2 regions of the Pseudoalteromonas sp. P1-26 genome follow, and region 2 is predicted to be linked to the other one. Evidence: riboswitches for the same ligand, from Rfam matches in the RefSeq annotation. Region 2 holds a riboswitch; the other holds the start of a gene.
What was found. Region 2 has a riboswitch for cobalamin ahead of AN394_RS01335 (ABC transporter ATP-binding protein). Riboswitches for the same ligand answer to the same signal wherever they lie in the genome.
Positions count from the first base shown of each region.

Region 1: linked by a shared signal. The riboswitch ahead of AN394_RS11300 (TonB-dependent receptor domain-containing protein) and the one ahead of AN394_RS01335 (ABC transporter ATP-binding protein) in region 2 are both predicted to bind cobalamin.

Region 1 is NZ_LKDX01000020.1:21,775-38,247, reverse strand. Features, by position in the region: partial or broken gene argH (argininosuccinate lyase) at 1-343, shown strand, start outside; gene AN394_RS11360 (hypothetical protein) at 595-801, shown strand; gene AN394_RS11355 (hypothetical protein) at 809-1,336, shown strand; gene AN394_RS11345 (hypothetical protein) at 1,926-2,459, shown strand; gene AN394_RS11340 (capsule assembly Wzi family protein) at 2,470-3,846, opposite strand; gene coaD (pantetheine-phosphate adenylyltransferase) at 3,843-4,325, opposite strand; gene AN394_RS11330 (TetR/AcrR family transcriptional regulator) at 4,544-5,197, shown strand; gene thiI (tRNA uracil 4-sulfurtransferase ThiI) at 5,306-6,763, shown strand; gene AN394_RS11320 (ketopantoate reductase family protein) at 6,907-7,800, opposite strand; gene AN394_RS11315 (VanZ family protein) at 7,793-8,143, opposite strand; gene AN394_RS11310 (YajQ family cyclic di-GMP-binding protein) at 8,302-8,784, shown strand; gene AN394_RS11305 (hypothetical protein) at 8,928-9,167, shown strand; cobalamin riboswitch at 9,332-9,486, shown strand; gene AN394_RS11300 (TonB-dependent receptor domain-containing protein) at 9,520-11,373, shown strand; gene msrA (peptide-methionine (S)-S-oxide reductase MsrA) at 11,522-12,055, opposite strand; gene AN394_RS11290 (efflux RND transporter permease subunit) at 12,140-15,238, opposite strand; gene AN394_RS11285 (efflux RND transporter periplasmic adaptor subunit) at 15,241-16,293, opposite strand.
Region 2 is NZ_LKDX01000002.1:205-16,677, forward strand. Features, by position in the region: gene AN394_RS01325 (FKBP-type peptidyl-prolyl cis-trans isomerase) at 459-887, shown strand; gene AN394_RS01330 (histidine phosphatase family protein) at 972-1,589, shown strand; cobalamin riboswitch at 1,602-1,740, shown strand; gene AN394_RS01335 (ABC transporter ATP-binding protein) at 1,821-2,651, shown strand; gene AN394_RS01340 (iron ABC transporter permease) at 2,644-3,633, shown strand; gene cobT (nicotinate-nucleotide--dimethylbenzimidazole phosphoribosyltransferase) at 3,637-4,698, shown strand; gene AN394_RS01350 (adenosylcobinamide-GDP ribazoletransferase) at 4,652-5,506, shown strand; gene cobU (bifunctional adenosylcobinamide kinase/adenosylcobinamide-phosphate guanylyltransferase) at 5,503-6,030, shown strand; gene AN394_RS01360 (cobyric acid synthase) at 6,030-7,514, shown strand; gene cobO (cob(I)yrinic acid a,c-diamide adenosyltransferase) at 7,524-8,123, shown strand; gene AN394_RS01370 (cobalamin-binding protein) at 8,125-8,982, shown strand; gene ung (uracil-DNA glycosylase) at 8,979-9,671, shown strand; gene AN394_RS01380 (DUF3545 family protein) at 9,672-9,860, opposite strand; gene tal (transaldolase) at 10,046-10,996, opposite strand; gene yaaA (peroxide stress protein YaaA) at 11,219-11,998, shown strand; gene AN394_RS01395 (mechanosensitive ion channel family protein) at 12,128-13,063, shown strand; gene serA (phosphoglycerate dehydrogenase) at 13,439-14,668, opposite strand; gene rpiA (ribose-5-phosphate isomerase RpiA) at 14,683-15,336, opposite strand; gene AN394_RS01410 (5-formyltetrahydrofolate cyclo-ligase) at 15,391-15,987, opposite strand; gene AN394_RS01415 (hypothetical protein) at 16,001-16,473, opposite strand, start outside.

The sequences.
Region 1 (16,473 bases), on a different contig from region 2:
TGCTGGCTGTGCTTCGCTGTATATTTACGACACTGGCCTTGCTGAAATTCGCTCGCTCGGGGTGGACCCCGAATCACGAATTGCCGGGCAGGGGCGTCAACTTGTTGAACATTTGCTAAAAAAAGCCAAAAGCTTGGCGCTTAGTCGGGTAATTGTCCTGACAAGAGTGCCAGAATTTTTTGCAAGCCAAGGTTTCAGCTTTTGTAGCAAAGACAGTTTGCCAGAAAAAGTGATCAAAGATTGTGAGCTTTGCCTTCGTAAAGATAACTGCGATGAAGTGGCAATGGAATATATTTTAAAGCCAAGTAATAGCGCGGTGATCCCGTGTAAACACGTGGCTTAAATTCCCTGGATGAGAAAAACGCACGGTTACCCCTGTGCGTTTTTTTATGCCTGAAATTTAGATTTACTGACTTTTATGATCAAAAAGATCAAAACTTATAAAAGTTGGATCGTTAATTGCTTTTATTATCAGCGCGGTGGCAACGTCGCGATGAAGTATAAAAAAGCGTCAAAAAAATGAGAACGCTTAACTCAGCTTGCAAGCTATTGTAAGCTGTACTGAAAAAACAATTAACTTAAAGGAATTAACTTATGCAAGTTTCAAACAATAGCCAATTGCAAATGCAAGCTTACAGCCAAATGCAACAAACAAAGCCTGCTTTGGAACAAACTACTAGTAATAAAACCCTGCAATCTGATACAGTAACTTTATCGAGTGAAGCCTTGGCTTTATCCGGCGGGGCTGAAATCCAACGTGGTGGTGGTGCAATGCTCCCGCCTAGTAAGAAAGAGCAATAGGTACTGAATGTCTTTTATTGAGCAACTAGGTTTTTTTTCCCTATCTGCAATGAGTGCATGGGGATTTTTAATGGCATTTTTTTTTAATATTTTTGTTTATTGTATAGATGAAAATAAAAGAAAAACCACGTTGCTCATAAGCTCATTCATAATGATGTTCTCCTACTTAGCTGGAGATTACTTTTTTAATTGGATAACTTACACCGCTACCACTTTTCTAGATTGGGCACTGTATGATCTAGCAACACTTACATTTTTGGCTATTTCTTTCTATTTTGTAAGACGCACTACACCTTCATTTATTTATCTCATTGCTGGCTTGATAATCAATACAATCTTGTTCCTTTCTGTTTATGTAGACGTTGAAGTCTACCAGAACACAACTCATTGGATTTTATGGGATGTATATTCGATTGGGGTTAATATTGTTGATTTTACAATGATCATTGCTCTAATTGTTGATCGTGACTTCCTACTATTGAACAAACTAAAAAGCCTTGTATTGTCTTCTGCAAATAACCATAAGTTAGCTTAATATTAAAAGCCATGTATATAAGTGATGTTGTTGGAAGTTTGATAGGATCCTTCATTGAATGGGGGTTCTTGATGGTTTTTCTTTTTAGTTTAGTGACCCACATTAATAAACCTGATAAACGCTTGGTTATCTTGGCGTTTATAATGATGATTTCATACTTTCTAAGTGGTATTTTTAACTTATCTATCTATAGCTATCTAAACTGGTTTTATTTCGACCTGCTAACCATAACAACAATTTTAGCGTGGACTTACTATGCAAAAATAGGCGCTTTTAATGCGATCTACTACATAGTCTTGGGATTGTTTTTAAACGCAATTTTGATGATTTGCATATTTATAGATATTGTAGTTACCGAAAACAGAACACCTTGGGCACTCTGGAGTATCTATTCGTTTGGAGTAAATACCATTGATATAATGATGCTCATTGCATTGATTACAAATCGCGACTTTTTACTATTTCATAAATTTTGCAGTTATATGAAATATAAAATTAGACCGTCATTTTTAGATAAATCAGAGCACCTTACTAACGCTTAATGAAACTCGCCGTATTTTAAGAGTATCTGAATTTTAAGACTTACTTCATGCTTAAACTAATCCAAGACAATTTTGGAGTATACCTCGCAGCATTTATCATGTGGGGTTTCTTGATGTCGTTTCTTTATAACATGGTAAAGAAATCATCAGCGCCAAATGGTGACAAAACAGTAATGTGGATCTCACTTGCACTGTTTATCTCCTACATGATGAGCGCTCCATTACTTAATGTGGCGCTTGGCTACGATATCTTAGATTCAAGCTTTGCTTATGTTATTTGGGCGCTATCTGATTTAACAATACTACTCATTGTGTGGTTAATTGCTCGAAAGCGAAGTCTTACTCAGGCTCCTGCTAAACTTTATATATACACAGGGCTTTTAGTTAACTCATCACTGTTTTTAGGCATGTATTTCGATATTAACTACGCCTATACAGGAAGCTGGTGGTTTTGGGATGTCTACAGTATCACAGTGAACCTGATGGATATCATGATGCTCATCGCACTTTTCAGTAATAAAGACTTTTTAGGGCTTGTGAAGCTATACAGGAAAGTTCGAGGCCAAGCTGAACCAGCTTGACCTCAATTAGTTAGAAACGGTATTCCCAGCTGGTTCTAAGGGCTGTTTTTGTTTCTGACTCATCACCAATTTCATCCTTTGAAATAAGCCCTGTCACTTTCCACAGGCCGTTAAACACAGATTGCTGATAACCGAGTTCTAACTGCAGCTGACTCATCTCTGATGCGAGCTCAGCATGTGTGGTTTCGCTTTCAATCCAACGAAGCTTAGCATGGCCACCATAACCATTTAGAGTGTGGTAATAGGCGCCAAGGATAGCCGATTTACTTTGTAGTGGTGTTGAGCTGCCAATTAAGCGCGAGCGTTGTGTATAGCTGCCAGAGCCATATACGCAATCGCTAATTTGATCACAGCTTTGCTCTGTATTTGAGTATTCAAAGTAGCTTTTTAATAGGCTCTCTTTCGAGCCAAAATAGCTTTCTACGCCTAGCGTATAAAATGGCTCACTTGGAGCTAAGCCACTTTCATTTCGACCCATTACTTCAGCATAAAATGCCACAGGTTGCGCCGCTAAAGTGGTTGAGTACTTAACATCTAAGCTCGTTAAACGGTGTGTTGATTCACTGCTTTCGAGTGTAACAGGATCAATTTCGAGGCTAGTTAAATAATCAGAGCCAGCACTATTAATTGCAATTTCAAGGCCTGTTAATGGGGTACTTGCAAATCGGAGCGCCCAAAAGTCACCGTCATCTGAGCTATTTAGATATGGCTTTTGTTTGGCGTAAATACCCGTTAACTGCCAGTTACCGATAAATGATAACCAACTTGGGCCGACATATTGGGTATTTGCTCTGGTAAAGCGCACGCCTTTCATTGGCGCCGCATTATTTGATAGTAGTAGGGCGTTATCGTTACTTGGCCCCCACCAATGACTAACTTGCTCCGCACTAAGTGACCAATTACCCAGGAGTACGGCTAAATAGCTATCTTGGTAAGTAACATGCTGCTTATCAAGGGCGTCATCGGCATAATTTACACTCACTTTAGCGCTAACACGCTTTCCTGTGATTGAACCATAACTATTTATACCGCTTTCTTGCTGGTGGCGTTTACCAAACCCTTGCTGAGCGAGAGGTTCGCTGTTGTAGTTTAGGCGAATACCTGAGCTGCTTTTTTGTTTAGCATTATCAAGGGCATGCTTAACATGCTGGTAGGCAAATAAGCTTTGCTCATCTAGTTGGCTTGTATTGGCAACGTCTAGGTCGCGTGCGATACCTTGCCACATTAATGGGTAGCTATTAATAGGCTGTTTAATAATGCCTTGGTTAAATAGCATTTCGATTGAAGCGCGAAGTAACGGGTCGTCACTTTCTATCCATGGCCCAGCAACACTTGGTGCAGAGATCATTAGTAATGCAGTTAAGCTAATGAACTTTTTTAATTTCATCCGTGAATTTTATCCTGTAAGGCTTTAGCTACAATAGGGTCAACAAACTCGCTCACATCGCCATTGTGGCGTGCGACTTCTTTGACGAGAGTCGATGAAATAAATGAATTTTTTTCTGCCGGTGTTAAAAATACACTTTCTAGATCTGGATTCAGGCGACGATTCATATTCGCTAACTGAAATTCATAGTCGAAGTCAGACACCGCACGAATACCACGAATAAGCACTTCGGCTTTATGGTCCCGAGCTAAATCAGCTAATAAGCCTGAAAAACCAATTACACTCACATTATCAAGATGCGCCAAAATTTTATTAGCAAGCTCAACGCGCTCATCAAGAGTAAAGCAGGGTTGCTTACTTGGGTTATGCGCAATGGCAACAATTACTTTATCGAACATTTTTGCCGCGCGATGAATTAAGTCTGTATGGCCATTTGTAAGTGGGTCGAAAGTGCCCGGATAGATTGCAGTAACGTTCATAACTATCAGCGATTTATAAATTTGCCTGCTATATTAACAGTGTTTTCTCGACTATGCAGCTTAGAAAATACGCGTATCGGATTAGGAACCTTCACCTATATAAGGTACTAAGCCGATTGAGGTTAATATTTTTCAAGGTAGTATTTAATTGTCGCGCATTTGTTTATACTGCTCGGCTGGGGACCGTAATAATCATAAAAAAACAGAGTAAATAGGCTATGAGCACAAAGGACAAAATCATACACACCAGCATCGAATTATTTAATCGCCACGGTGAGCGTGCCATAACAACCAACCATATCGCTTCGCATATGGGGATAAGCCCAGGTAACTTGTATTATCACTTTAAAAATAAAGAAGATATTATTCGTCACATTTTTGCTTTGTATAGCGACCATCTACACACTCACTTTAAGCCACTGACTCCAGACGATGATGCGCTAGAAAACCTGGCGGGCTACCTAGATTCACTGTTTGAACTCATGTGGCGCTTTCAGTTTTTCTACGACAACTTAGGCGATATTTTATCTCGTGATGAAGAGCTGAAAAAAGGCTACATTGCGTTTCAAGCTGAGCTTTTAGAGCAAGTTAAAGATGTACTGTTTGCATTACGTGAAGGCGGTGTTATTTGCATTGAAGACGAAGATGTTACAGAGCTTGCGCATATGCTTAAAATGACCGTAAGCTTTTGGACGCCTTACATCAAAGCTCGCCGCTTAAGTGGTGAACTTGCCAGAGCTGATATTTATAACGGTATTTTAAAAGTATTACTGCTATTAAAAGCTCATTGCACCGAGCAACATCTAGAGCAAGTTAACCAATTAAGAGCCAAGTATTTGGCCCTTGCTGAAACAGAGCAAAGCGAACAATAATCCCGCAAAGCAGTTTATTTCCTAGACGCTATAATTTTTGTTATAATCGCGCGCCCTTGAGGTTGCTATACCTTAGGGCGTGTGAAATCCACAGTCTAAGAGTGAACTATGCTTAAATTTATCGTCAAATTACACCCTGAAATCGCGATCAAGAGTAAATCTGTTCGTAAGCGTTTTACCAAGTTATTAGAAAATAACATTAAGATCGTTTTGCGTCGTGTTGACGAAAAAGTTCAGGTAAGAAACAACTGGGACAATATCTCTGTTGTTAGCTTGCTAGAATCTGAGCAAGTTCGCTTAGATATTATCGATGGCTTAAAACGCATTCCAGGTATCGTACAGTTTATTGAAGTAACAGAAACAGACTTCGACTCAATCGACGATATTTACCAAAAAGCACTTGAACTAATCGGCCATACGATTGCGGGCAAAACCTTCTGTGTGCGTTGTAAACGTTCTGGTAAGCATGATTTCACATCGAGCGATGTAGAGCGCTACGTAGGTGGTGGTTTAAACCAGCATGTTGAAGGTGCGCGCGTTAAGTTATCTCACCCTGAAGTGACTGTTCGCTTAGAAGTACGTGATGATAAAGCATACATTGTTACTCAAACTCACTTAGGTATGGCGGGCTTCCCGCTGCCAACACAAGAAGATGTATTGTCGCTTATGTCGGGTGGTTTTGACTCTGGTGTTGCCAGCTATCAAATGATCCGTAAAGGTGCACGTACTCACTTCTTGTTCTTTAACTTAGGTGGTGCTGCGCACGAAATCGGTGTTAAGCAGGCGAGTTATTATATCTGGAAACAGTTCAGCTCTACTCATAAAGTGAAGTTTGTTACTGTTGATTTTGAACCTGTTGTAGCAGAAATCTTAGAGAACGTTGAAAACAGCCAAATGGGTGTTGTGCTTAAGCGAATGATGATGCGTGCCGGTAGCCAAGTTGCAGAAAAACTAGGTGTACAAGCACTAGTAACTGGCGAAAGTATTGGTCAGGTATCAAGCCAAACATTGGCTAATTTGAGTGTGATTGACCGTGTGACAGAAACTTTAATCATTCGCCCGTTAATCCAACACGACAAGCAAGATATAATCAATATTGCGCGTCAAATCGGCACGGCTGAGATGGCAGAAAGCATGCCTGAATACTGTGGCGTAATTTCTAAAAAGCCAACAGTTAAAGCTAAAATCAAAACTATTCTTGCTGAAGAAGCTAAGTTTGACTTCGACGTGCTAAATACAGTTGTTGAAAATGCGCGTGTGATGGATATTCGTGATATCGACACCGAAGCAAAAGAAGAAGTGAAAGAAGCTGAGTCTGTATCTGATTTACCTGAAGGGGCGGTTGTTGTTGATATTCGCTCACCTGATGAAGAAGATGCAAACCCACTAGAGCTTGAAGGTATTGAAGTTGTGCATTTACCTTTCTTCCGCTTAGCGACTAAATTTGGTGACTTACCAAAAGATAAAGAATATTACTTATACTGCGCTAAAGGTGTGATGAGTCAGCTTCAAGCGCTGATCTTGCACGAAGAAGGCTTTAGCAACGTAAAAGTGTATCGCCCGTAAGGGATGCTAATAAAAGCGCGACATGTTCGCGCTTTTTTAATGTCTGAAATAATTACGAGAAACGAGAAGCTAGTAACTTTACTCTTTCTCCTTTCCCCTTGTAGCTTAACTTTTTACTCTTTCCCCTAGTAACTAGCAGCTAATTAACTTTTTATTTTTATCATGCTCAGCATGGCCTGATTATAGGGAGTTTTTACCCCTAACTTAGCGCCTTGCTCGCACACATAACCACAAATTGCATCAATTTCAGATTCTCGATTATGGCTGATGTCTTGCTGCATAGAAGAAAAGTTTTCAGCGGTGGCTGTCATCACAGAATAGGCTTGATCCAGCGCCTCGCTGAGTTTTACTTTAACCCCTTGTTTATTGGCGACTAGGCACGCTTCATTAAGTAAATTAATAATGCGCGTGCTAAATTGCGGTGCACGTAGCTGGCCATTTTTTACGTTATGAATCGCTGTTAACGGGTTAATAGCAATATTCACTAACAGTTTTTGCCATCGCAATGAGTGAATATCATCGCTCACAGAAAAGTGTGGTAAGTAACTAAACTGCTGCTTAAGTTCACCGAGGTTTTCGCTTGCAGCTGCATTACATGCACCTAACACGCTTTCACCATTACCTGTATGGCTCACACTATAAGGCGTTGTTTTAAAAGCAGCTAAACGCGTTGTTAAAAAAGCTAAACCTTGCGTTTTTAAAAGCTGAGCATTCAGTTCATCAACATTCCCCATGCCATTGTGAGAAAGAACGATTTGGCATGTTTTACTGAGGTAAGGTTTTACTTGTTCAAAGGCAGTTTGCACCTGAAATGCTTTTACTGTTATTAACACCAAGTCAAAGGGGTCCGATTGACTTAGCTCTTTGTGGTGAATAAGGCGAGCTTTAATTGGGTGTGATTTACCATTACTCGTTTGATAAAAACGCGTGGTCAGGGTTGGCTTACGGGTCAGCAATGTAATGTCATGTTGTGCTGATAAAAAATGACTAAACAATAGGCCAATTGCACCGTCGCCAACAATTAAAATGTTAGCCATTACGTTGCTTACTACCTAAATGAAAACCAAGTTTAATGATAAAGTAGCTAACTGCACCGATAAAATCAGCGACAAAATCCCCAACCGAAGCTTGACGATAAGGCAGCATATCTTGCATAAACTCTATGGCTGCACCATATCCGGCTAACAGTAAAATTTGCACCATAAGTGGCAATTTAAAGGCTTTATCCATCACCATGGCCAGTACAAAGAAAATACCAAAATGCGCTACCTTATCAACGTGTGGAAAGAGGTTGCTCACCCCTTTAATTTCTTTGGCAAATAAAATTGTAAAGCCAATAATACTGGCTAAAAAGATAACTTGGTAAACACGCCTTGTCACAATAAACCCTAAAAAATGCCGAAATTGAATGGCCAGTATATCAAACAATTTTTGCATCGCACCTGAACAAGTCGGATAAAAATAGAAAGAATCGACAAATAAGCGTTATAATTGCCAACCATAAATGAATTTAAAAAAGACTATGTTAGGAGAACCCCATGCCTTCATTTGATATTGTTTCTGAAGTAGAAATGAACGAAGCGCAGAATGCAGTAGATAATGCAAAGCGTGAACTGGAGACGCGTTTTGATTTTCGTGGTGTTGATGCATCAATCGAACTAAGTGACAAAGTAATCAAGTTAAAAGCAGAAGCACCACAACAAGTTATGCAACTTTTTGACATTCTTGCTGCGAAAATTTCAAAGCGTGGCTTAGATGTATCTAGCCTTGAGCTTAAAGATGAGTCGCGTAGCGGTAAATACGTAATGCGTGACGTTGCTCTTAAGCAAGGTATCGAAAAAGACGTAGCGAAGAAAATCGTTAAGCTAATCAAAGATTCAAAGATCAAAGTACAAGCTGCCATTCAAGGTGAAGAATTACGTGTAACTGGTAAAAAGCGTGATGATTTACAAGAAGCAATGCAAGTTGTTCGTACTGCTGATTTAGGTCAACCATTCCAGTTCAAAAACTTCCGCGATTAATACTCTATGTTTTTAGCTTTAAGCTGTAAGTTTTAAGCTATAAGCCTACAAGTTTCTGAACTTTACAAGGAGCGTATTTTGAGACAAATATTAGGTTACAGAGAAAAAGATATCTTCTAGCTATTTTCAGCTAGAGGATATTTATGTCAGTAAAAAACAAAGCAATAGATCGTAATAAACACGGTAAAATAAACAGAAAATACACAGGCCCACACAGTACTTATTTTTACCAACAAACACCAAGTTGGTGGGTGAAAATGACGATGACCAAGCCAAGAAGACGTTTAAATAAAGCTCTTTGTAAGCTTGTGCTGAATGGTGCTGACCCAGAAGGAATTGTTTTTCCGTTAGGAAACTCGAAACCTCATGAGTATTTCTGGTAATCATTGTTTTAAAAAGCCAATCAGCCATGCTGATTGGCTTTTTTACTTTCGGCTTACAGCTTAAAGCTTAAAATTTCATTTTGGCAGTATAGCCGTCCATTGACTTTCTTCCCCAAAATCATCACAATAACGGCCTATTTTCGAGGTGCTTGCTGTATCTTCAGATACGTTTTATTTCAAAGGGTGAAATAGTCGCAAGATAATCGGGAAGTCGGTGCGTTTTCAGGGAGAAAACAATGCCAACACTGCCCCCGCAACGGTAATGTATATGCCATGCATTTACAGAGTCCGGAGACCGGCCTTGAAGTAACTTACTATTCGCGTGTGCGGTGGGCACAGGCTAGGGGATATCATGCTAAATAAATCTGCGTTAGGCGTAGCGGTTGCTGCTGCGTTGTCTTTTTCTGTATCTGCTGACGAGCAATCGATCGAGCACATCACAGTTACTGCCAATAAATTCGAACAATCAATTAATGATGTATTAGCCAGCGTTACTGTTATAGACCGTGCTGATATTGAAGCAAGCTATGTTCGTGACTTACCAAGCTTACTGGCCACTCAGGCAGGCTTTCAAATTAATGCCAATGGTGGTTTTGGGCAAAGCTCAGGTGTGTCATTACGTGGTGCAAGTTCTCGTCATACGCTAATTTTAATTGATGGTGTACGCACCGGCTCTGCAACACTTGGCTACAAAAGTATTAGCAATATTCCTTTAAACAGTATTGAGCGTGTTGAAGTAATTAAAGGCTCACGTGCTGCTGTATATGGTTCTGATGCGCTAGCTGGTGTGATTAATATCATTACGCGTAAAGCACAAAATACGACCTTAGATGTTACTTTTGGCTCAGACTCTTACCAAGAGTACCAAGTAGCGACAGGTGGTCAGTTTGCGGGTGTTGATATTGCCGTTAATGCCGGTTATGAAAAAACAGATGGGTTTGATGTCCTACAAGGCTTAGCGCCAGATGAAGACGGCTACGAGAACAAAAACCTTGGCTTTAATCTAGGTTATCAAAATGAGCAGTTAGGTGAGTTTTTAGCACAAGCACAATACTCAGAAGGCGAAGCAAAATACGACAGCGCTTATAGCCCTGCAGAGAGCACTGTAGAAAAAGGCGAGTTCGAAAATTACCAAGCTTCATTAGGTTGGAAAAAGGCTTTCGAAAAACACAGCCATGCCATTGATATTGCTATATCAAGTGACAGTTCAGATGACTCACGCATTGATTACACGGGCGCAACGGTGGTTGATAAGTTTGAAACTGAGCGTGAACAAATCGATTACAATGGCCAATACTTTTTCAATCAAGCGCTGACTCTTAGTGGCGGTTTGAATTGGTATAAAGATGAAGTGAACACTAACTCAGGTACTTACTTAAAAGATAGCCGTGAAGTATTCGCTGCGTTTGTTGGCGCTTATTATGACGACGAACACGTGCTGGCAAACCTAACCGTTCGCCAAGATGATGATCAGCAGTTTGGTGATGAAACAACTTACACCGCAGCTGTTGGTTATCACTTAAATGACATCGCGACATTCCGCGTAAGTCAAAGTACGGGTTTTAAATCTCCAACATTTAATGACCTATATTACCCTGGCTCAGGTAACCCAGAGTTAAATCCTGAAACATCAGATAACCAAGAGCTTGGTTTATCACTCAATGTGAATGATATCAGCTTAGATATTGCGATTTTCCGCAGCGAAATCGACAACAAAATCGCTTGGGCACCAAATGCATCAGGGCAGTGGATCCCAACCAATATAAACGAAGCTCGCCACGAAGGTGTTGAGTTTAGCTTTAAAAACCAAGTGTTTGGCTTTGATCACAGCTTTAACTTTACCTATCTTTCAGCGGAAGATACTGAGACAGGTCAGTCACTAACCTATGTGTCAAATCACAGTGTGAATTGGTCATTAAACAAAGCATGGGGGGATTTTGATGCCGGTATCGATATGCAATACCGTGGTGACCGTGATGGCAAGTTAACGCACTTACCTTCGTATACGTTATGGAATTTAGTAGGTCACTACGAAGCAACTGACAACTTAACTGTGTCACTACGTGTAGAAAACCTATTCGATAAAGAGTACAACGCCGTTGACGCCTATGGTACAGACCTAGATGGTGATTACATCAACGACGAATTTTATTACTACAACACGGCCGAGCGTCGCCTGTTTGTAGGTGCCCGCTATCAGTTCTAATAACTCTTAAAGTCAGCTGAGTTGTTTACTTATAGCTAGTAATTGACATTAATTTGCCCGTTGATGTCATTAGTCTTAAGTTAAAACAAGCTCAGCGTTATTATTAGTTCTGCGTCTAAAAGCTCGCTACCTACTTAGCGGGCTTTTTTCATTTTAGTTTATCTGCGTAATACTGTTCGAACTTAGCAAGCTTAGGGGCAATCAGAATACTGCAATAACCTTGATTTGGGTTTTCATTGTAATAGTCTTGATGGTACTGCTCTGCAGGGTAAAAGTTTGTAAGCGGGCTAAGCTCGGTGACAATCGGCTCACGAATTTGCTTTTGTAAGGCATCAATCATGGCTTGAGATTCTGCTTTTTGCTTTTCATCATGATAGTAAATAACACTTCGATACTGGGTGCCGACATCATTACCTTGGCGGTTTAACTGTGTGGCATCGTGTAAAGTGAAGAACATTTCAAGTAGGGTGTTATAGCTTACAATACTGCTGTCAAAATCGAGCTGAACCACTTCAGCGTGACCCGTTAAGCCAGTACAAATTTGCTGATAACTTGGGTTTTCAATCTCACCGCCGGCATAGCCAGAGCTGACATTAAGCACGCCTTTTACACGTCTAAATGCAGCATCAATACACCAAAAGCAGCCGCCGCCAAAAGTAGCGATTTGTATGTTGTTATCCATATTTCACTCCCTTACCGTTTTGCTGACTATAGCCGAAAAAACAAAACGCCGTAAAGACGGCGTTTTGTTAAAGCTTAAGCTCGTTTAAATTTCTTCTAACGGCTTGTCTTTTGCTTGTTGTTCTAACTTGCTCTGCAAGTACTCAGGCGACTGGGTATTTCGAGCAAGTGCGCTGTATGCTGCAGGTACTACGAATAAGGTCAGTAAGGTTGCAACAATAACACCTGTAAATACCACCACACCAATTACCATGCGACTTTCTGCACCTGGGCCACTTGCAAGAACTAGCGGTACCGAGCTCATCACTGTGGTTAGTGAGGTCATAATAATTGGGCGTAAACGTTGTGTCGCAGCTTGGCTAATCGCTTCGTTAAACTCAACGCCTTTATCGCGCAGCTGGTTTGCAAACTCAACAATCAAGATACCGTTTTTCGCACTTAAACCTATCAGCATTACGATACCAATTTGGCTGTAAATATTTAGAGTAAGTCCGGTGTACCACAAGCCAAATAACGCACCCACTAAACCAAGTGGCACAGTAAGCATGATCACAAATGGGTGAATAAAGCTTTCAAACTGGGCTGCAAGTACTAAGAAGGTGACTGTCAGTGCTAGTATGAATACATAGGTCATTGCAGATGCGCCTTCATAGAACAGCTGCGATTCACCCTTGTAGTCAATTGCACCGTCGATGTCGTTTTCTTCTGCTGCCACTTGATTTAAGAAGTTAAGCGCTTCTTCTAGGGTATAACCATCTGCTAAGTTCGCACTTAACGTAATTGCGCGCATACGGTTATAACGGTTTAAACGCGATGCAGTGGCTTCTTCTTTTAAGCTAATTAAGCTATCTAGCGGCACTAATTCACCACTGCGTGATTTTAAATAGATATTTGAGATATCAGTCGGATTAGCAAAGTCTTCTTTGGTGCCTTTTAAAATCACATCGTATTCTTCACCACGATCGATAAATGTTGTTACGCGGCGTTGGCCTAACATGGTTTCGAGTGTGCGGCCCACATCCGATACAGAAACCCCTAAATCAGCGGCTTTGTTTTTATCAATGTTGATTAAAAACTGCGGGAATGTTTCTTTGTAATCATGATCGATTCTTACCAAGCCTGGGTTTTTCTCAGCACGCTTAATAATACGGTCTCGCCAATCGGCTAGCTGGTCGTAATCGTTACCTTGCAGTACAAATTCAATCGGGCGAGATGAACCACCGCCACCAATACCACGGCGCATAATGGCAAACGCACGAACATCGGTCACTTCAGTCATTTTACCGCTGATTTCATCCATTACTTCCCATGTAGAGCGCTTACGCTTATCCCAGTCGGCCATACCAATGATAGCAACACCACCTTGGCCGCCCCATCCAGGTACACGAACAAGCACTCGGCTCAATTCACCAGACTCAGAGTAAGGCATTAAACGTTCTTCAATTTTTGCCATGTTTGCAGCGTTATTTTCATAACTCGCGCCCTCAGGGCCACTCATCATGATAAAGAAAGTACCGCGGTCTTCTTTTGGCGTAAGCTCTGAAGGCACTTTCTGAAACAGCATAAAGCTGGCAACACCAGCCAAAATCATAGTCAGTAGTAAGCTCCACTTACGGCCCATATTTGAAGCCAGAGAGTTACGATAGGCATTTTCGATTTTGTTAAAGGTTCTATCCATCCACTGGCTAAACTTGCTTTCTTTTTCTGAAGCTTTTAATACTTTAGAACAAAGCGCCGGAGAAAGGGTTAATGCCGTAATACTAGAAAAGAACACCGCGGCACTTACTGCCATCGCAAATTCTGTGAATAGGGCACCAATACGGCCATCCATAAACACCAGCGGTACGAACACCGCAATCAATACGAGGGTAGTGGCAATAATTGCAAAGCCAACTTCACGGGCACCACGAAACGCAGCAAGCAGTGGTGGTTCACCCAGTTCTATACGGCGGTGAATATTCTCAAGCATTACAATCGCATCATCTACCACTAAACCGATAGCAAGCACGAGTGCCAGAAGAGTTAACAAGTTGATTGAGTAACCCATAGCGAGCAAGAACATAAAGCTGCCTACTAACGCCACTGGTACGGTTACAGCAGGTACTAGGGTTGCGCGGATATTGCCTAAAAATAGGTAAATAACCAAGACAACTAGCGCCATTGAAATCCCAAGGGTTCTATACACTTCATCAATAGACTCTTTGATGAAAATTGATGAGTCATAGCTGTCTTGAATGGTGGTGCCTTCTGGCAGGTTACGCTTAATTTTTTCAAGCTCTGCGCGGGCATTATCAACCACCGTTAGGGTATTGGCTTTGGCTTGTTTTACAATACCCAAACCAATCATATTACGGCCATTGCCACGGAATAAGCTTTCGTCGTCAGCAGCTTCTAAGTGAACATCAGCCACTTCACCTAAACGTACTAAATAGCCATCATCGCCACGTTTGATTACTAGGTTTCGAAAGTCTCGCTGATCTTTATAACTACGCGCGGTACGTACTGTAAAATCACGGTCGATAGATTCGATTTCACCGGCAGGTAATTCAACGTTTTCAGTGCGTAAGGTGTTTTCAATATCGCTACTGGTAATACCGCGTGCTGCCATCGCTTTACGGTTTAACCAGATTTTCATTGCGTATTTACGCTCGCCACCAACGCGTACGTTAGAGACACCATCAACAACGGCTAATCGGTCAACAATAAAGCGCTGTGCATAATCAGATAACTGCAATGAATCCATAGTGGTACTGTTTAGTACAAACCAGGCAATTGGGCTTTCATCACTATTTGACTTAGAGACCTCTGGTGGGCGAACTTGCTCAGGTAAGCTATCAAGGGCACGGGCTACACGTTCGCGTACATCGTTTGATGCGGCATCGATATCGCGGCTGATATTAAACTCAATGGTGATATTTGAGCGACCATTTCGGCTTGATGAGTTAATACTTTTAATGCCTTCGATACCCGAAATGCGGTTTTCGAGTACTTGGGTGATTTTCGTTTCAATAATCTCTGCGCTGGCACCTGTGTAATCAGTGCTAACGCTGACAATCGGTGTTTCAATATCTGGGTATTCGCGAAGTGGTAGCATAGAAAATGCCACCAAACCAAAGGTAAGTAACAACAGGTTTATTACGATCGCAAAGACCGGGCGTTTAACGCTAGTATCAGTAATTTTCATGTTTAGCCCTTGATACTTACTTTGCTGCCAGTACGGATCTTAATGATGCCTTCAGTCACTACTTGCTGACCATTTTCAAGGCCTTTATCAATAGCTACCCAGCCATTGTGACGACCCGCCACATGTACTTCGACTTTGTTAGCAACGCCATCTTCAATTTGGAACACGTAGTGTTTGTCTTGCTGAGGAATGACGGCTTTTTCTGGCACCATTAGCGCTTGGTTTGAGCTTAACTCTAGTGCGGTGTTTAACAGCATACCTGGGCGTAAAAGGCCTTTTTCATTGATAAAGCTTGCAGTCACTTCAACGCTACGAGTGACTGAATCGATACGCGAGCTAATATGCGTCACTTTACCGTTAAAGGTTTTATCTGGGTAAGCATCGTTTTGTGTCATCACTTTCATTCCTAGCTGTAACTGCGCTAGGTATTTTTCAGGTACTTTAAAGTCGACTTTAATGATGCTGATATCATCAAGGGTGGTGATGTTTGTAGTATTGCTAACATAAGTACCAATTGAAATTTCACGCTTACCAAGTAAGCCAGAAAAGGGTGCTTTAATCGTCATTTCGGCAAGTTTTGTTTTAGCGCTTTCAAGTTGTGCTTCGGTTGCGTCTACGCGTGATAGCTGCTCTTCTAGTAACGATTTAGCCGTAGCCTGTGAGCGAGATAGCTCAGTAAGGCGTTCAAGTTGACGGCGTTCTTCACGTAAATTAATGCTTAGCTCTTTCACTGCTAACTCTTCTTCTTGAGATTGCAATTGAACCAGTTTTTGACCTTTACTTACTAAGTCGCCATCATTGAAAAAGATATCGGTAACATAATCGCTTTGTGCACTGCGAATATAAATAGCTTGGTTAGCACGAGCACTACCAATTGCTTCTATTAGCACAGCATTTTCTTCGGCTGTAACAGTGTGCGCTGTCACTTGAGTTGCACGGTCGCCAAAGTTGCTTTGCTCACCTTGGCTTGAAGGTAAATACAAATAAATACATAACCCTAGTAAAAGGGTAATAATAAAAGGAAAAAGTGCTTTACCAGATTGTGTAGAATACATCATCGTGTTACCAGAAAATTAGTTGAGTGTAGTGTACAAAATTAGTACGTGCCCCGTATGTCAGGTATCTCATAAATTTGTGCATTTGGCGTAAAAGTTAAAAGTTCGGCTAGTTTGTTCCTTTATTGTGACTAAAAGAGAGGTTTTAGTATGGGTAAAGAGCCAAAATGTAATTATTGT
Region 2 (16,473 bases):
GAACTGTGTGGTTGTTTAGTACCGAGACTCCCTCAGCAACATCCCCGTAGGAGGCACTTCAGTGCCGAATTAATAAAGCAAAACATTCATGGCTAAAGCCATTCCTACAAGTACACTTTACCTAAAACCTAAAACCTAAAACCTAAAACCTAAAACCTAAAACCTAAAACCTAGAGCCTAGAGCCTAGAGCCTAGAGCCTAGAGCCTAGAGCCTCCGGCAGAGGAAGACGCAGAACCAAACACCCACACCGCGCGGCTGATCGCTGACGGCTGAAAGCTGATAGCTCTGTGTTGGGTTTCGCTGCGCTCTACCCAACCTACGGCAGACCCTCAAACTTTACTCTTTCTAACTCGTATCTTTCCCCTTTCTTACTTACAACTTTACTCTCGCAAACTTGCTTCCCTAACCTTGTTATGCGATAAAGCGTTTTATATTTGTAATACAATTAAGGTGTGCTGTGTCTCGTAAGAAAACGACCAAGTCAAAAGGCTCTTCAGGTTTAAATCGTAAAAATAGTGAAGCATTTATTGCTAAGTTCTCTTCGCATCCAGATACACATCTATGCCCGTCGGGTTTAATGTATAAAGTGATTGATGATGTTGAAGGAGAACGCATATCAGAATTCGATACAGTGGTTATTAACCAACGTATTATGCTTGCTGATGGCAATGTGATTGCCGACAGTTATAAAGCCGGTATGCCCGAAGTGTTCGCTTTATCTGAAGCTATAGAAGGGTTAAGAGAAGGTTTATTATTAATGAATATCGGTTCTCGCTATGAATTTGTGATCCCTCCAGAGCTTGCTTGGGGTAAAAAAGGTAACGGTGGCAAGATTGGCGCAAATGCAGTGCTACATTTTGACGTTCGTTTAATGCGTCTAGCTTAACTCTCTTCGGATGAGTACTTTAGCATAAGTCGACAGGCTACTTAAAACGCGTTAACGTTCACTATTGGTTTACTGAGGAACATTATGGACGCATTTACTTCACGAGTTTACTTTCTTCGCCATGGTGAAATCGCTACGCCTGGAATTCTTTCTGGGCAAATCGATGTTGGTTTATCTGAGCAAGGCCTTGAACAAATGCGCCAAGCCTCTGCCGAGCTCATACATTTAAATGCCATATATAGTTCACCGCTAAAGCGTTGCTCAGTCCACGCTGATTATTTAGCAAATCAACACTCACTGCATGTACACTATTATAACGCGCTAAAAGAGTTTAATTTTGGTGATTGGGATGGCCAAGATTACCAACAGCTTTGGCAGCAAACGAGTAAGCCTCATATTGGTGATTTTTGGCAACACCCTTGGCAAGTAAAAGTGCCCAATGGTGAATCTATGGCTGATTTTTACGCTCGGGTAGAGGCATGGTGGCACACGTTTTTGCAATCATTGTGTGAATCTAAGCATGAACAGTCATTGGTAATAAGTCATGCAGGTGTGATTAAACAAATTCTCGCTATTGTATGTCAGATGCCAAAACAATCAGCCACGCATTTAAATGTTTTTCACCTTCCTTATGCGGGGCTTATTACACTCGATGTATATATAGATGAACAAGGACAAGCTTGGCCTAAAATTGTTTTTTAGCCATCTAGAGCGATATTCATTGAATTATTTACTTAGCCCGCCATAATACTCATATGCTATGGAATGGAGTGAAATTCTCCAGCTGTTCCCGCAACTGTAATCCATCTAAATAATGGTCAGCCAGATACTTAGCACTAACAATTAATCATCGAGCGGGTCAACTCACATCATTTTCTGGTACTTACCAGTGCTTTCTTGTGCGTTGCGATTACTCGCCAAGAGAGAATAAGCTTGCAACAAAATAGCCTTAGCGCTGCGCCATTAATATCAGTGTCTGATTTAAGTTGGGGTACTGCGAATAAAACGATACTTAAATCAATTAACCTTGAGTTAAAAGCAGGGCAGTTTATCGGTCTACTCGGCCCCAATGGGGCAGGTAAATCAAGCCTACTGCGTTGTCTTTATCGTTACTTGAAACCTCAGCAAGGGGTTGTGCTGCTGAGCGGTCAAGATATTTGGCAAATCAGTGCTGATGAATATGCAAAGCAGGTTGCAGTTGTTTTACAAGAGTCTCCATCGCAGTTTAATTTGTCTTTGTTCGATGTAGTGAGTTTAGGCTTAACACCTCATAAGCGGCTTTTCAGCGCCACGTCTGCCAATGATAAGCTGCGAATATATCAAGCGATAGAGCAGGTAGGTTTGTCTCATCATAGTGAGCAAGCATTTGATTCGCTCTCAGGTGGCGAAAAGCAAAGAGCTCTTATTGCACGCTCTATCGTACAACAACCTAAGTTGCTCATCATGGATGAGCCTACCAGTCACCTTGATGTTAAATACCAAATTCAAATAATGGAATTAGCAAAGTCCCTCGATGTGACAGTGCTTGCCTCTTTCCATGATTTAAATCTCGCAGCGAGTTTATGTGATGAATTATTGGTGATTGATGAAGGGCGTTTGGTTTGTCAGGGGCAACCAAAAGCGGTGCTTACTGAGCAGCTGTTGAGTGATGTATTTGGTGTCTGCGCAGCGGTATCTGCTCACCCGCAATCAAGCTCTGATAAGTTTATTCCGCACATCACTTATTTTTATGGCTATCAGACACAGGAGCATCAAAATGACTGATGCAATGCGTTTAAGTATCTGTGTTGTCGTAGGGCTTATTAGTTGTATTTTAGCATTGAGCTTTGGTGCTGCAAATACGCCACTGAGTGATGTTTTTAATGGTTTGTTTAGCCAAGATAGCGATGAATTTGTGCAGCGTATTATTTGGCAGCTGCGTATGCCAAGAACGGTGCTGGCATTTTTAGCAGGCTCAGGGCTTGCTCTGGCAGGACTAATTTTGCAGACCGTAACCCGAAACCCGCTTGCTGACCCTTACTTGTTTGGTATTTCTTCTGGGGCTTCATTTGGTGTGGTGTGCTTTATAGCCCTAACCGGTGTGAGTTTTGGCTTTAGTATGTCAGTTGCAGCATTTGCCGGAAGCTTACTTTCTATGCTGTTGCTTATTGCTATTGCAGGGCGTCGCCATGTTGGTCAAGTTGAAGCCATGTTACTCGCTGGTGTTGCTTTATCTTTTTTATTTAGTGCTCTGACTAGTCTGCTGCTTTATTTTAGCGACCCTCAAGCTATAACCGCTATTTTGTTTTGGACGATGGGCAGTTTTTCTCGTGCACAGTGGGACACTCTTTGGCTGCCGTTTACAGTAATTATTGCCTGTATGACGCTGATGATTGCATTTCGTCGTCAGCTTAATGCAATGCTGCTTGGTGATGAAAGTGCTGCAACCTTGGGGATTCATGTGCAACGCTTTCGGATCATGATGCTGCTGCTAAGTTCATTAATTACAGCTGTGCTTGTTGCTATGTGCGGTGGCGTTGGTTTTGTCGGCCTGATGATCCCACATATTGTGCGCTACTTTTCACCGCAAGGCAGCAGCCATAACTTAGTTATGACCTCCTTGGTCGGAGGTATTTTTATGGTGTGGGTAGATGTGTTATGCCGAACCCTATTGAATAACCAAGAACTACCCGTAGGTGTGATCACAGCCGCTATTGGTAGCGTGTTCTTTTTATTCTTACTTTATTTTCGTAAACAGAGCAGGTAGCTAATGTTTAATATCATGCCTATTAATCAGCGATTTTCAGCTGTAATTCAACAAAAAATAGACCTCAAAACAAAGCCGTTAGGAGCTTTGGGTCAGCTTGAAAGTTGTGCTAAACAATTAACGCTTATTTTTTCAAAGCAACTTGATAGTGAGCAGGCGCTAGTTGCCTTTAAACCTGTTATTTCAAACCCTTCTCTAGTTGTATTTGCGGGTGATCATGGTGTGGCAAGCCAAGGTGTGTCGATTGCTCCTAGATGCGTTACATCTCAAATGGTGGCAAACTTTGCAGCAGGAAGTGCAGCGATTAATGTATTTTGTCGCCAGCTTGGCTGGCAGCTAGAAGTTGTAGACGCTGGAACACTCAGTACTTCACACAATAAAAGTGTGCATAACCAGCGTTTAGGTGAAATCACTGCACCACTAAATACTGAAATGGCCATGTCACTTAGCCAGGTTGAAAAAGGGTTTGCATTAGCCAAACAGCGAGTTCATTCACTCTATGAGCAAGGTTGTAATACCATCGCCTTTGGTGAGATGGGTATTGGCAATACCACAAGTGCTGCGGCATTAATGGCTGCCTTGTTGTCGTTACCTGCTAGCCAATGTGTTGGTAAAGGCACAGGTGTGAGCGACGAGGTTGTTGCTAAAAAAATTAAAGTTGTTGAGCAAGCCCTTCAATTACACCAAGCTCATTTTAGCGATCCGCTAATGACGCTTGCGGCATTAGGTGGTTTTGAAATTGTACAGATCACCGGTGCTATTTTAGCTGCTGCGGAGCTTGGCATGGCAGTGATCGTGGATGGCTTTATTTGTACTGCTGCAGCGCTTGTTGTAACTCACATTAATGCAAACGCTCGTGATTACATGTTATTTGCTCATGCCTCTGATGAACAAGGGCACAAAGCAATGCTCAATGCCTTGCACGCATCACCTTTATTGCAGCTTGATTTAAGGTTAGGAGAGGGCACTGGGGCTGCGCTTGCCTTACCTTTACTGCAAGCATCTTTGGCGTTTTACAATGACATGGCAAGTTTTGCCGATGCCAATGTTGAGCAAGTTGTCTGATATGAGCGCTGAACAACACACTTCTGACTCTACCCCAAGTCAGTTTCAACTATTTTTACTGGCGCTTAGTTTTTTAACGCGTATACCCGTTAAGTTAAACTTTGCAGTATCGAGTCAGGCACTCAATCAGGCCAGCCGTTATTTTGCATTGGTCGGCGTGATTTTAGGTGTAGTTTTAGCGCTGAGTTTTTTACTGCTAAGTTGGTTATTCCCCGCAGCCATTTCAGTTGCCTTAGTTATGGCGTTTAGCTTGATAATCACAGGGGCATTTCATGAAGATGGCCTTGCTGATGTCTGGGATGGCTTTGGTGGTGGTTGGCACGTTGCAGATAAGCTGAGCATTATGAAAGATAGTCGCTTAGGTACCTATGGTGCAGCGGCGCTTGTGATGGCCTTATTAATTAAATACCAAACACTCGTTGCACTTAGTGAAGTAACCAGTACTGTGATTATTGCACTTGTTTTAGGGCAAAGCTTAAGTCGGGTTGTAGCAACAAGTTTAATTGCAGGTATGGACTATGTAAGTCAGGACGCCACATCTAAAGTAAAGCCAATTGCGATGCATTTAAGCACGCAAAGTTATCAAATACTGCTAGCAACTGGCGGTGCGGTGTTAGCAATTGCATGGTTGTTTTTTGGCTTTACTTTAGGGCAATTATTAATCCTCATCAGTGTGCTTTTTGTTACTCGTTTACTATTAAAGCGCTGGTTTGAAAAACAGTTATCTGGCTACACCGGCGATTGCTTAGGAGCAGCCCAGCAAGTATCTGAGCTTGTTACCTACCTTTGCTTGGTGAGTTTATTATGAGCCAGCAAAATACTTTAATTTTAGGTGGTGCTCGCAGCGGTAAAAGCCGTTTTGCTGAGCAGCTGGCAACAAATTCAAACAAGCCGCTTATCTACATCGCCACAGCCAATGCGGGTGATGAAGAAATGACAGCCCGAATTAATAGGCATCAAGCTGAGCGGGCTAAGCATTGGCAACTTGTTGAAGAGCCTTTGTATTTGGCTAAAGCACTACAACAACATAGCCAAGCTGAAAACTGTATTTTAGTGGACTGTTTAACGCTGTGGTTGAGTAATTGCCTATGCCAGCAGGGTGAAGCATTTTGGCTTGAGCAAAAAGCGTCCTTACTCGATGTGTTATCGCAATTGCCGGGTGAGGTTATTTTTGTCAGCAATGAAGTGGGTCATGGCATTGTGCCGCTCGGTGAATTAAGCCGTCAGTTTGTTGATCATTCAGGTTGGTTGCATCAAGCCTTAGCACAGCAAGTTGCACGTGTTGAGTTTGTGATTGCAGGTCTTGCACAAACCTTAAAAAGAGAACAATGATGAAAACAATAATGGTGCAAGGCACGACCTCAGATGCAGGTAAAAGTACTCTTGTAGCAGCACTTTGCCGGATCTTTGCTGAGCGAGGCATAAAGGTTGCGCCCTTTAAGCCACAAAATATGGCGTTAAATAGCGCTGTAACCGCAGATGGTGGCGAGATAGGTCGCGCACAAGCTTTGCAAGCTGTAGCGGCAAAAGTCCCCGCAGAAGTCGATTTTAACCCTATCTTATTAAAACCTAACAGTGATACTGGGGCGCAGGTAATCGTTCATGGTAAAGCGCTGTCGAATATGGAAGCAGGCAGTTATCACGACTACAAAAAAGTGGCGATGGATGCAGTTCTTACTTCGCAGCAGCGCTTAAGTGAGCGTTTTGAATTACTGGTTGTTGAAGGTGCTGGGAGCCCTGCAGAAATTAACCTGCGCGAAAACGATATTGCCAATATGGGTTACGCCGAGGCGGTAGATTGCCCAGTGATCATTATTGCCGATATTGACAAAGGCGGTGTGTTTGCTCATTTAGTCGGAACGTTAGCCTTGTTGTCAGAATCAGAGCAAGCACGAGTAAAAGGCTTTGTGATTAATCGTTTTCGGGGCGATATTGCGTTATTGCAAGGTGGCCTTGATTGGTTAGAGCAATACACCAATAAGCCAGTACTTGGGGTATTACCTTATTTACATGACTTAGCACTAGATGCTGAAGATGCCGTTGCTATAACTAATCAGGTCGATAAACCGCAATTATGCATAGCAGTGCTGCTACTTCCTCATATTAGTAATCACACAGACTTTGATGCACTGCGACTACAACCAGAAATCGATTTACAGTATGTACGTCATACTCAGGCTATTCCAAGTGTTGATCTGATTATTATACCGGGCAGTAAAAATGTACTCAGCGATTTAGCGTTTTTAAAAAATGAAGGTTGGCATAAACAAATAACACGTCATTTACGCTATGGCGGTAAAGTGCTTGGAGTATGCGGTGGGCTGCAGATGTTAGGTAACTACCTTGCTGATCCACATGCAGTGGAGTCTAATTTAGGCAGCGCAGTAGGGCTTGGGCTTGCTGACTTTGAAACGCAATTAGGGCAACAAAAAATACTAAGCCAAGTCTCTGGCATACTTCATTTAAACAATAGCGATAAAGCAATATCTGGTTATGAAATTCACGCCGGGATCAGCCAAGGGCCAGCACTTGAAAAGCCATTTTTGAGCTTTAATGATCACCCAAGTGGATTCAAAGTAGATGGTTTTATTAGTGATGATAACCAAATAGCAGGTACTTACTTACATGGCTTGTTCGATACCCCTGAGGGCGTATCTGAGCTAATAACTTGGCTTGCAACAAATAACCAAATTAAACCAATTGATATTAATTTAAACCGTGAACAGCAGTTAAGCCGTTTAGCAAACGTGGTAGCAGAGAATCTCGATATTGAACAAATCATCAATATTTATGAGAACTTCAATTTAGAGACATAAGGAACAACAATGAGCGAACAGAATCAAGATAAGCACCAACAACGCCAGCAAAAAGTAAAAGAAAAAGTCGACGAACGGATTGCTGCTGCACAAAAAGAGCAGGGTATTTTTCAGGTTATAACTGGCAACGGTAAAGGGAAATCGACTTCTGGGTTTGGTACTGTTGCACGTGCGGTAGGTCACGGAATGAAAGCAGCTGTGTGCCAGTTTATTAAAGGCACATGGGAGTGTGGTGAACGCAACCTACTCGAAAAAGCAGGGGTTGAATTTGTTATAATGAACACCGGTTTTACTTGGGAAACACAAAATAAAGAGTCAGATACTGCTGCTGCGCAAGTGACATGGCAAGAAGCGAAAAGAATGCTGAAAGATGAGTCGATTAACCTCGTTATGCTCGACGAAATAACCTATATGATCACCTACGGCTATATTGATTTAGACGAAGTGCTAGAAGCAGTTAGCTCTCGTCCTGCTATGCAATCGGTGATAATTACAGGTCGTGGTGCGCACCGTAAACTGACCGACTTAGCTGATACAGTCAGTGAAGTCAGAAACGTAAAACACGCTTTTGATGCAGGGATCAAAGCACAAAAAGGGTTCGATTTTTAATATGAGAACCATCAAGTTTGCACTCTTAGGGGTTTTATTTTATTTACCTGCATTGGCTCAGGCTCATGAAATTAAAGAGCCGCAGCGTATCGTTGCCTTAGCACCGCACATCGTTGAAAACCTATTTGCGATTGGAGCAGGAGAGCGCATTGTCGGTACCGTTGACTATGCAGATTTTCCTCAGCAAGCGAATGATATCGAACGGGTCGGCGGCTATTACGGCATTAACATGGAAAAACTGTTGTCGTTAAAACCAGACCTAGTTCTGGCTTGGAAAACGGGTAACAAAGCCGAAGATCTCGCTTACATTGAAAAATTAGGTATTCCGGTAGCGTACAGCAATCCAAATCAGGTTGATAATGTGGCTGATGAACTACGTAAACTAGGCACGCTTACGCATTTGCAAACCAAGGCAAATAAAGTAGCTAAAGAGTTTGAAACTAAACTCGAAGCTATTCGTACAGCGCAAGAAGGCAAACCGAAAGTGTCGGTGTTTTATCAATTATGGCCTGAGCCGATGATGACAGTTGGTGGAAATACTTGGATCAATCAGCTATTAACTATTTGTCATGCGGATAATGTGTTTGCTAATAGCGATACAGACTACCCGCGCATTAGTATTGAAAATGTATTGGTTGCCAATCCAGAGGTAGTGATTATTCCAGATGAAAAATCGAAAAAGCCTCAGCCTAAAATTGATTGGCGACAATGGCCTGAATTACCAGCGGTACAGCATAACCAGTTTATTAGTGTAAACGCAGACTTATTGCACCGTTTTACAACCCGTATGCTTGATGGTTTAACTGATATGTGTGGTAAAATAGATGTTTCTCGTCAGCAAATACAGGCTTCAAAATGATCGATTGGCAAACATTTCTAGATACCGAGCTTGCTAAGCCCTACATGCAAGAAACCTTGCAATATGTGGCCGATAGACGCGCAGCAGGCGTTACCGTTTATCCGAAAGACGAACAGGTATTTTCAGCTTTTGATGCTACACCTTTAAATGAAGTTAAGGTGGTTATTTTAGGCCAAGATCCTTACCACGGAGAAGGGCAAGCCCATGGTTTGTGCTTTTCGGTATTACCAGAGGTTAAAAAATTACCACCGTCTTTGAAGAATATGTACAAAGAGCTGGCAACTGATATCGATGGTTTTGAGATCCCTCATCATGGCTATTTGCAAAGCTGGGCTGAGCAAGGCGTGTTCTTACTCAACACGGTATTAACTGTTGAGCAAGGGCAAGCTCATTCTCATAAGCACCTTGGTTGGGAAAAATTTACTGATACAGTAATTGCGCTTATTAATCAGCACTGTGACGGTGTGGTGTTTGTGTTATGGGGGGCACATGCTCAGAAAAAAGGTAAACACATTGATACCTCGCGTCATCATGTGATCCAAGGCCCGCATCCATCACCGCTTTCTGCACATCGTGGCTTTTTTGGTTGTCAGCATTTTTCAAAGACAAACCAGCTACTTACTGATCAAAATAAAGCGCCAGTAAATTGGTCGTTGCCGCAAATGCAAAAGGCCCTTGCGGGCCTTTAATTAAAAGTCTAATTCATCAAGCTCAATGCTGTCTGTGAAATAGTCTAACTCCTGTAGTTCTTTGCGAAGTCTATGCTTGTCTTTCAAAGCTTCGATTTCGCGCCATTTTCTCTTTTTATTTTTTGTAGAGGTCTTTTTTGTTTTACTAGGACCTTCTAATATTTCTAAAATATCGTCTAGGCTATCCATGAACTTCTCCTATTGATTTTTTGAACCTCGGAAATACCTATACCACAGGCTGCTCAAAAATAGAATAAAAAAGTGACAATACTGTTACAGAAGTGTGATTGATAGATGAATAGATCAAAGGATTAGTTATTTTAGAAACAAAAACGCCACCTAGCGGTGGCGTTTAAAAAATGCTGTAATTTGAATTACATTGCTTTAAAGCGTGCTTCTAATTCAAGCTGTGCTTGTGCAAAAGAGCGAATACCCTCAGCAAGTTTTTCTGTCGCCATAGCATCTTGGTTATGTAACCAACGGAACTGGCTTTCAGTTAGTGGTGCTGGTTTTTCTTCAACAGTAAAGTCGCTCTCTAGTAGGTACTCTTGTGCATCCGTTAATTGGCCTAACTCCTCTAAAAGACCTGGGCTAATCGTTAACTTATCACAGCCAGTAAGTGCGATGATCTCGCCTGTGTTACGGAAGCTTGCGCCCATAACAACTGTTTTGTAATCGTGGCGTTTGTAGAATTCGTAAATGCTACGTACAGATTGCACGCCTGGATCGTTTAGCGGATCAGTTGGTTTTTCCATACCGTTAGCAACGTGCCAGTCTAAGATACGGCCAACGAATGGTGAAATTAAAAATACATTTGCATCGGCACATGCGCGTGCTTGTGCTTCAGAGAATAACAGCGTTAAGTTACACTTAGTGCCTTCTTTTTCAAGCTGCTCAGCGGCTTTGATACCTTCCCACGTTGATGCAACTTTGATTAGGATTTTATCTTTGCTAACACCTTCTTTTTCGTAAAGGCTTAGTAAAGTGTGGGCTTTATCGATAGTCGCTTGGGTATCAAATGATAAACGTGCGTCTACCTCTGTTGAGATATAGCCCGGTACGATTTCGCTAATTTCTTTACCAATTAATACAGCAAAGTAATCACATGCTAACTCAAGTTGTTTAGCTGCATCTTGCTCGGTTTCTTTGGCATATTGCCACGCTTTATCTAAATAAGGCTTATACGCTTCAATTTCACTGGCTTTTAAAAGTAGAGATGGGTTTGTTGTTGCATCTTCTGGTTGGTGCTTTTTGATAGCTTCGATATCACCTGTATCTGCAACAATAGATGAATGCTGTTTAAGCCTTTGTAGTGCTGAAGTCATTTGCTTTCCTCATTCCAAGCAAGTTAAAAGAAAATCCATTATAGCGGCCTTTATGCTGCAACACTATGACAGTGTTTAATAGGTCAAATGTCCTTAATACAGAAAACTAGAACATTATGTATGAAAAGAACAGCGGATAAAGGCAGGACGAAACAAAACGTGCATTTTGATTCAATTAATGTTGAAATTGACATCAAACAAATTACAAGTCAATAGCTAAGTATGATCACTGTTATTTCACCTGCAAAAAATTTAGATTACGAAACACCAGCCACGACCGATAAATTCACTCAACCTGAATTACTCGAGCACAGCGAAGAGTTAATGTCAGTTTGCCGTGATTTAACACCAGCGCAAATTGGTAGCCTAATGAAAATCAGCGATAAACTAGCTGGTTTGAATGCGGCACGCTTCGCCGAGTGGTCACAGCCATTTACCCAAGACAATGCAAAACAAGCCGTGCTAGCCTTTAATGGTGATGTATACGGTGGCTTAGATGCGCAAACTCTAAGCGGTGCTGATCTTGATTATGCACAGTCGCACTTACGTATTTTGTCTGGCCTTTATGGTGTGCTTAAACCATTAGATTTAATGCAAGCTTACCGCCTTGAAATGGGCACTAAGTTAGAAAACCCACGTGGTAAAAACTTATATGAGTTTTGGGGCAGTGTTATCGCCGAAAAGCTAAATACAGTGCTTGCTGAGCAAGATAGCAAATACTTGGTAAACCTTGCTTCGAATGAGTATTTTAAAGCGGTTGATAAAAAAGCATTAAACGCACAAATCATCACTCCACATTTTAAAGACTGTAAAAACGGTCAATATAAAGTGATTAGCTTTTATGCGAAAAAAGCTCGCGGCATGATGGCACGTTACATCATTGAAAATAAAATCACCCAATTAAGTGATTTAAAAGATTTCACTGTGGCGGGTTATTACTTTAGTAGCGATGCAACAACAAAAGAATTAGAGCCTGTTTTCTTACGAGAAGAGCAGAACTAATTTTTTAGTAAAATGAATTAGAAGAGCCGTGCTTAGCACGGCTTTTTTATGGTTTTAATACTCTAAATTAGAAATGGCGTTCATCTTGCTAAGTACTTTGTTGAGCAATTAATTCAACAAGGTACAAAAATGTTAAAAATTCCGACAGTAAGTGAAGCCGAAAAGCTGATAGAAGAAAAACTCGGTGGCTGGGTTGATATCATCATAAGCCATATTCCAAACTTTATTGTCGCAGTAATTATTACTATCGTGTTTTCATTGCTGGCGCGTATCGTTGGGTCAATGCTCAGAAAGCTATTACGCCGCTCGTTAGAGTCATCGCAAATAGCAGACTTAATGTCATCGATAGTAAAAGTCATCGTGTTATGCGTAGGCTTATTTGTAGCCCTTGATTTCTTGGGTCTTAGAGGCACTGTCACCTCATTACTTGCTGGTGCTGGTATCGTAGGTCTTGCAATTGGTTTTGCCTTTCAGGACATGACAGAGAACCTTATAGCGGGTATTGCCATGGGTATTCGCAAACCATTTAAAACAGGTGATGTAATCCGCACCGAAAGCGTGTTTGGTACCGTTAAGGCGATTAACCTTAGAAATACCCTCATTGAGAACTTTTATGGGCAACTTATCTTAGTGCCTAATAAGATTCTATTTAGAAATATACTCAGTAACTACAGTACCTTAGGTGTGCGTCGTATCGAAGTGCCTGTAGGTATTTCGTATGCTGACGATCCAGAACAAGCCGCTGAGGTGATTGTTAAAAAAATCAATGAGTTTGATTTTGTGATTAAACAAGAAGAAACCGCCGTTTACGCCGAAAGCTTTGGTGATAGCAGCGTTAACTTACTAGTTTGGTTTTGGATTAAATACCCCGGCGAAGCAGATTTCATGACCGTTCGCCACAAGGCTGTTGTGGCAGTTAGAAACGCTCTAAGCGAAGCTGACATGACCATCCCATTCCCAATCCGCACGTTAGATTTTGGCATCAAAGGCGGCGAGAAATTAAATGCCATGATAAGCGAAAAACAGCAAGATAAAGACGCTGAGGCACCGCAAACCGATGAGTAAAATTTACTGACTCATCGGCGTGATTTACACAGGGAAGTGTTTGAGGGGTGGGGGAGAGTTTATTTTTGACTAGATAAAGTGAATGGTTTTTGCCTCTAAAAACTTTTTGTCCAAATACAAGCTTGCTCTCACTTTTACTGTTTATTAGAAATGATTGGCGTTTTATTTGTTAGAAATTAACCCTCGCGCGAAATAAATTTCACGCCTACGGTGAGCTATTTTTGACTTAGAGCTTAAAATTTACGGTTTAAAGCTGGGTTCCCGTGTTAGGTTTCGCTACACTCAAACCAACCTACGGGCTTAAAGTTTTTGTCCTACAAAAAAGCGCAAGCAGTTTAACTGTTTGCGCTTTTTATTTATTTGTTATATCAAAGATTAGTGAAGGATACGTGCTCTGATTGTACCTTCAACAGCACTTAGCTCTTTAAGAGCGACTTCAGATTGGTCTGTATCGACATCAATTACAACGTAACCAATTGATTCGTCAGTTTGTAAGTACTGGGCTGCGATATTAATGCCGTGCTGTGCAAACGCTTGGTTAATTTGCGTTAGAACACCTGGGCGGTTGTGGTGCACGTGTAATAAGCGGCTGCGGTTTGCAAGCTCTGGCAGTGATACTTCAGGGAAGTTAACTGCAGTAATAGTTGAACCATTATCTGAGTACTTAGCAAGTTTGCCTGCTACTTCAATACCGATATTTTCTTGTGCTTCTTGTGTTGAACCACCAATATGCGGAGTCAAAATCACGTTATCGAACTCGCGCAGCGGTGATACGAACTCTTCATCATTTGATTTTGGTTCTACAGGGAACACGTCGATTGCAGCGCCGCTCAGCTTTTTATCTCGAAGTGATTCTGCTAATGCATCGATATCAACAACAGTGCCGCGAGAAGCATTGATCAAGATGGCGCCTTGCTTCATTACTTCAAGCTCAGCCATACCAATTAGGTTCTTCGTTTGCGGTGTTTCTGGTACGTGTAAGCTAATAACGTCAGCACGTTGTAGTAACTGAGTTAGGTTATGAACTTGTGTTGCATTACCCAGCGTTAGCTTGTCTTCGATATCGTAAAACTCAACGTTCATACCGATATTTTCAGCCATGATACCTAGCTGTGTACCAATGTGGCCGTAACCAATAATACCTAACGTTTTACCACGTGCTTCAAATGAGCCGTTGGCAGATTTTAACCAACCACCGCGGTGTGCTAGGGCATTACGCTCTGGAATACCACGAAGTAATAATAAGATTTCACCAAGTACTAATTCTGCTACAGAGCGTGTGTTTGAGAATGGTGCGTTAAATACCGCAATACCACGTTCACGCGCACCTTGTAGATCGACTTGGTTAGTACCGATACAGAAGCAGCCGATTGCGACTAGCTTTTCAGCTGATTCTAATACCGCTTCATTAATATGAGTGCGAGAACGAAGGCCTACAAAGTGCACATCTTTAATGCGCTCAATGAGCTCGTCTTCAGGTAAGGATGTTTTTACGTAATCAATATTACTGTAGCCATTACGCTTAAGCGTTTCTACAGCACTTTGGTGCACGCCTTCCAGCAAGAGAATTTTAATTTTGTCTTTTGCTAACGATACCTTACTCATATCCTCATTCCTATTTACTTTATTTGCGGCCCATTTTTGGTGCCGATGATGACTTTATCTGCGCCGCGATGGGCAAATAAGCCGTTTGTTACTACACCAACAATCTGGTTGATTGTTAGTTCTAATTCTTTGGCGTTGCTGATATCTAAATTGTGCACGTCTAAAATGACGTTTCCGTTATCTGTTACAACACCTTCGCGGTAAACAGGGTCACCGCCTAGTTTTACTAGTTCACGAGCTACATAGCTGCGTGCCATTGGGATCACTTCAACCGGCAGTGGAAATGCGCCTAATGTTGTAACTTCTTTAGATTCATCAACAATACAAACAAATTGTTTTGCTACCGCTGAAACGATTTTCTCGCGTGTCAGGGCTGCACCACCGCCTTTGATCATCTCATTGTGTGGGTTGATTTCGTCTGCGCCATCAACATACACATCTAGGCTTGATACATCGTTTAGTTCGAATACTTCAATCCCCAGTGCTTTTAACTTTTCAGTTGAAGCCTCAGAGCTTGAAACCGCACCAGTAATGGTGTCTTTTACTGTATCAAGTGCATCAATAAAGTGATTCACTGTAGAGCCTGTACCTACACCAACAATGGTATTTTCGTTTACAAACTCTAGGGCTGCCCAGGCAGCGGCTTTTTTTAATTCATCTTGCGTCATAATTATGTGCTCAGTTAGCTGTCAGAGAGGGCCTATAGTATACAAACAGTTTGCTTACCATTGGTAGATTTTCTCTGGGGTTATAATGTGTTTTAACGGTACATCCCACGATTCAATTGGCAATGCTGAAACATGCTGACATTGATGGGCAAGGCCTATCAAAATCGGTTTTTGCCAGTTTTCTTGGTAATACCGAGCCAACGTTTTGTCATAAAACCCACCGCCCATTCCTAAACGGTTACCTTGATCATCAAATGCCACTAATGGCATAAGTAAAATATCAAGCTTGTCTAAAGGGCATATTTGACTGCAATTTAACTTGGGCTCCAAGATACCATAGCGGTTTGCAGTCATGGGTGAATTTTCTTCATACCTCTGAAAGTATAAAGTTGTGCCATTGAAGGGGTGGATAATAGGCAGATATAAATGCTGCTCTTGCATCCATAATTCTTTAATTAACAATGAAGTGTCTAATTCGCCATCATTGCTGAAATAAATGCCAATATGGGCGTTTTTAGGTGTTTTTAGCGATTTTAAGTGTTGAGTAAAATTCACTTTTAGCGCAATTGCTGCATTTTTTTGTTGTTCAACAGTCAGTGAATTGCGCTTTTTTCGAATAGATTGTCTGATTTCTGCTCGTGTGTTGCTCATGTCAATATTAGTGTTAACTTTCTAAAAAGGAGAAAAGTTCAGGGAAAAGCTCCACTACACCCAAAATGATCAATAACACAATGACCATTGCAATAAGCGAATAGAGTAGGGTATTTGAGCGTTTTTTAACAGGCTCTGTTAATTCGTCTTCAAGTAGCAAGTCATCTTCTTGCCAGCTATCGTCGCTATCAGCAACGCTGTTATTTTCAAGCTCAGGTAAACGCTGCTCTAAGTCATCAAGTTTTTCTTCTAGCCGAATAAGACTACTGGTGATGTAATCGAGGGCATCAAAAATACGTTCTTCACGCTCTTTGGCCTGTGCAGCTGTATTGTCTGATTGGCTGCTGGTGGCTGCTTGGTTAATCGGTTGGAGCTTGGCTTTAATGCCAACACTGGCGAGTAACTTTGCTTGTTTTAGTGCTTTATCTTGCTCGCTTGGTGCAAATAATGGCTTATGCTCAAACAGGGTCGCAACTTTGTCTTTTG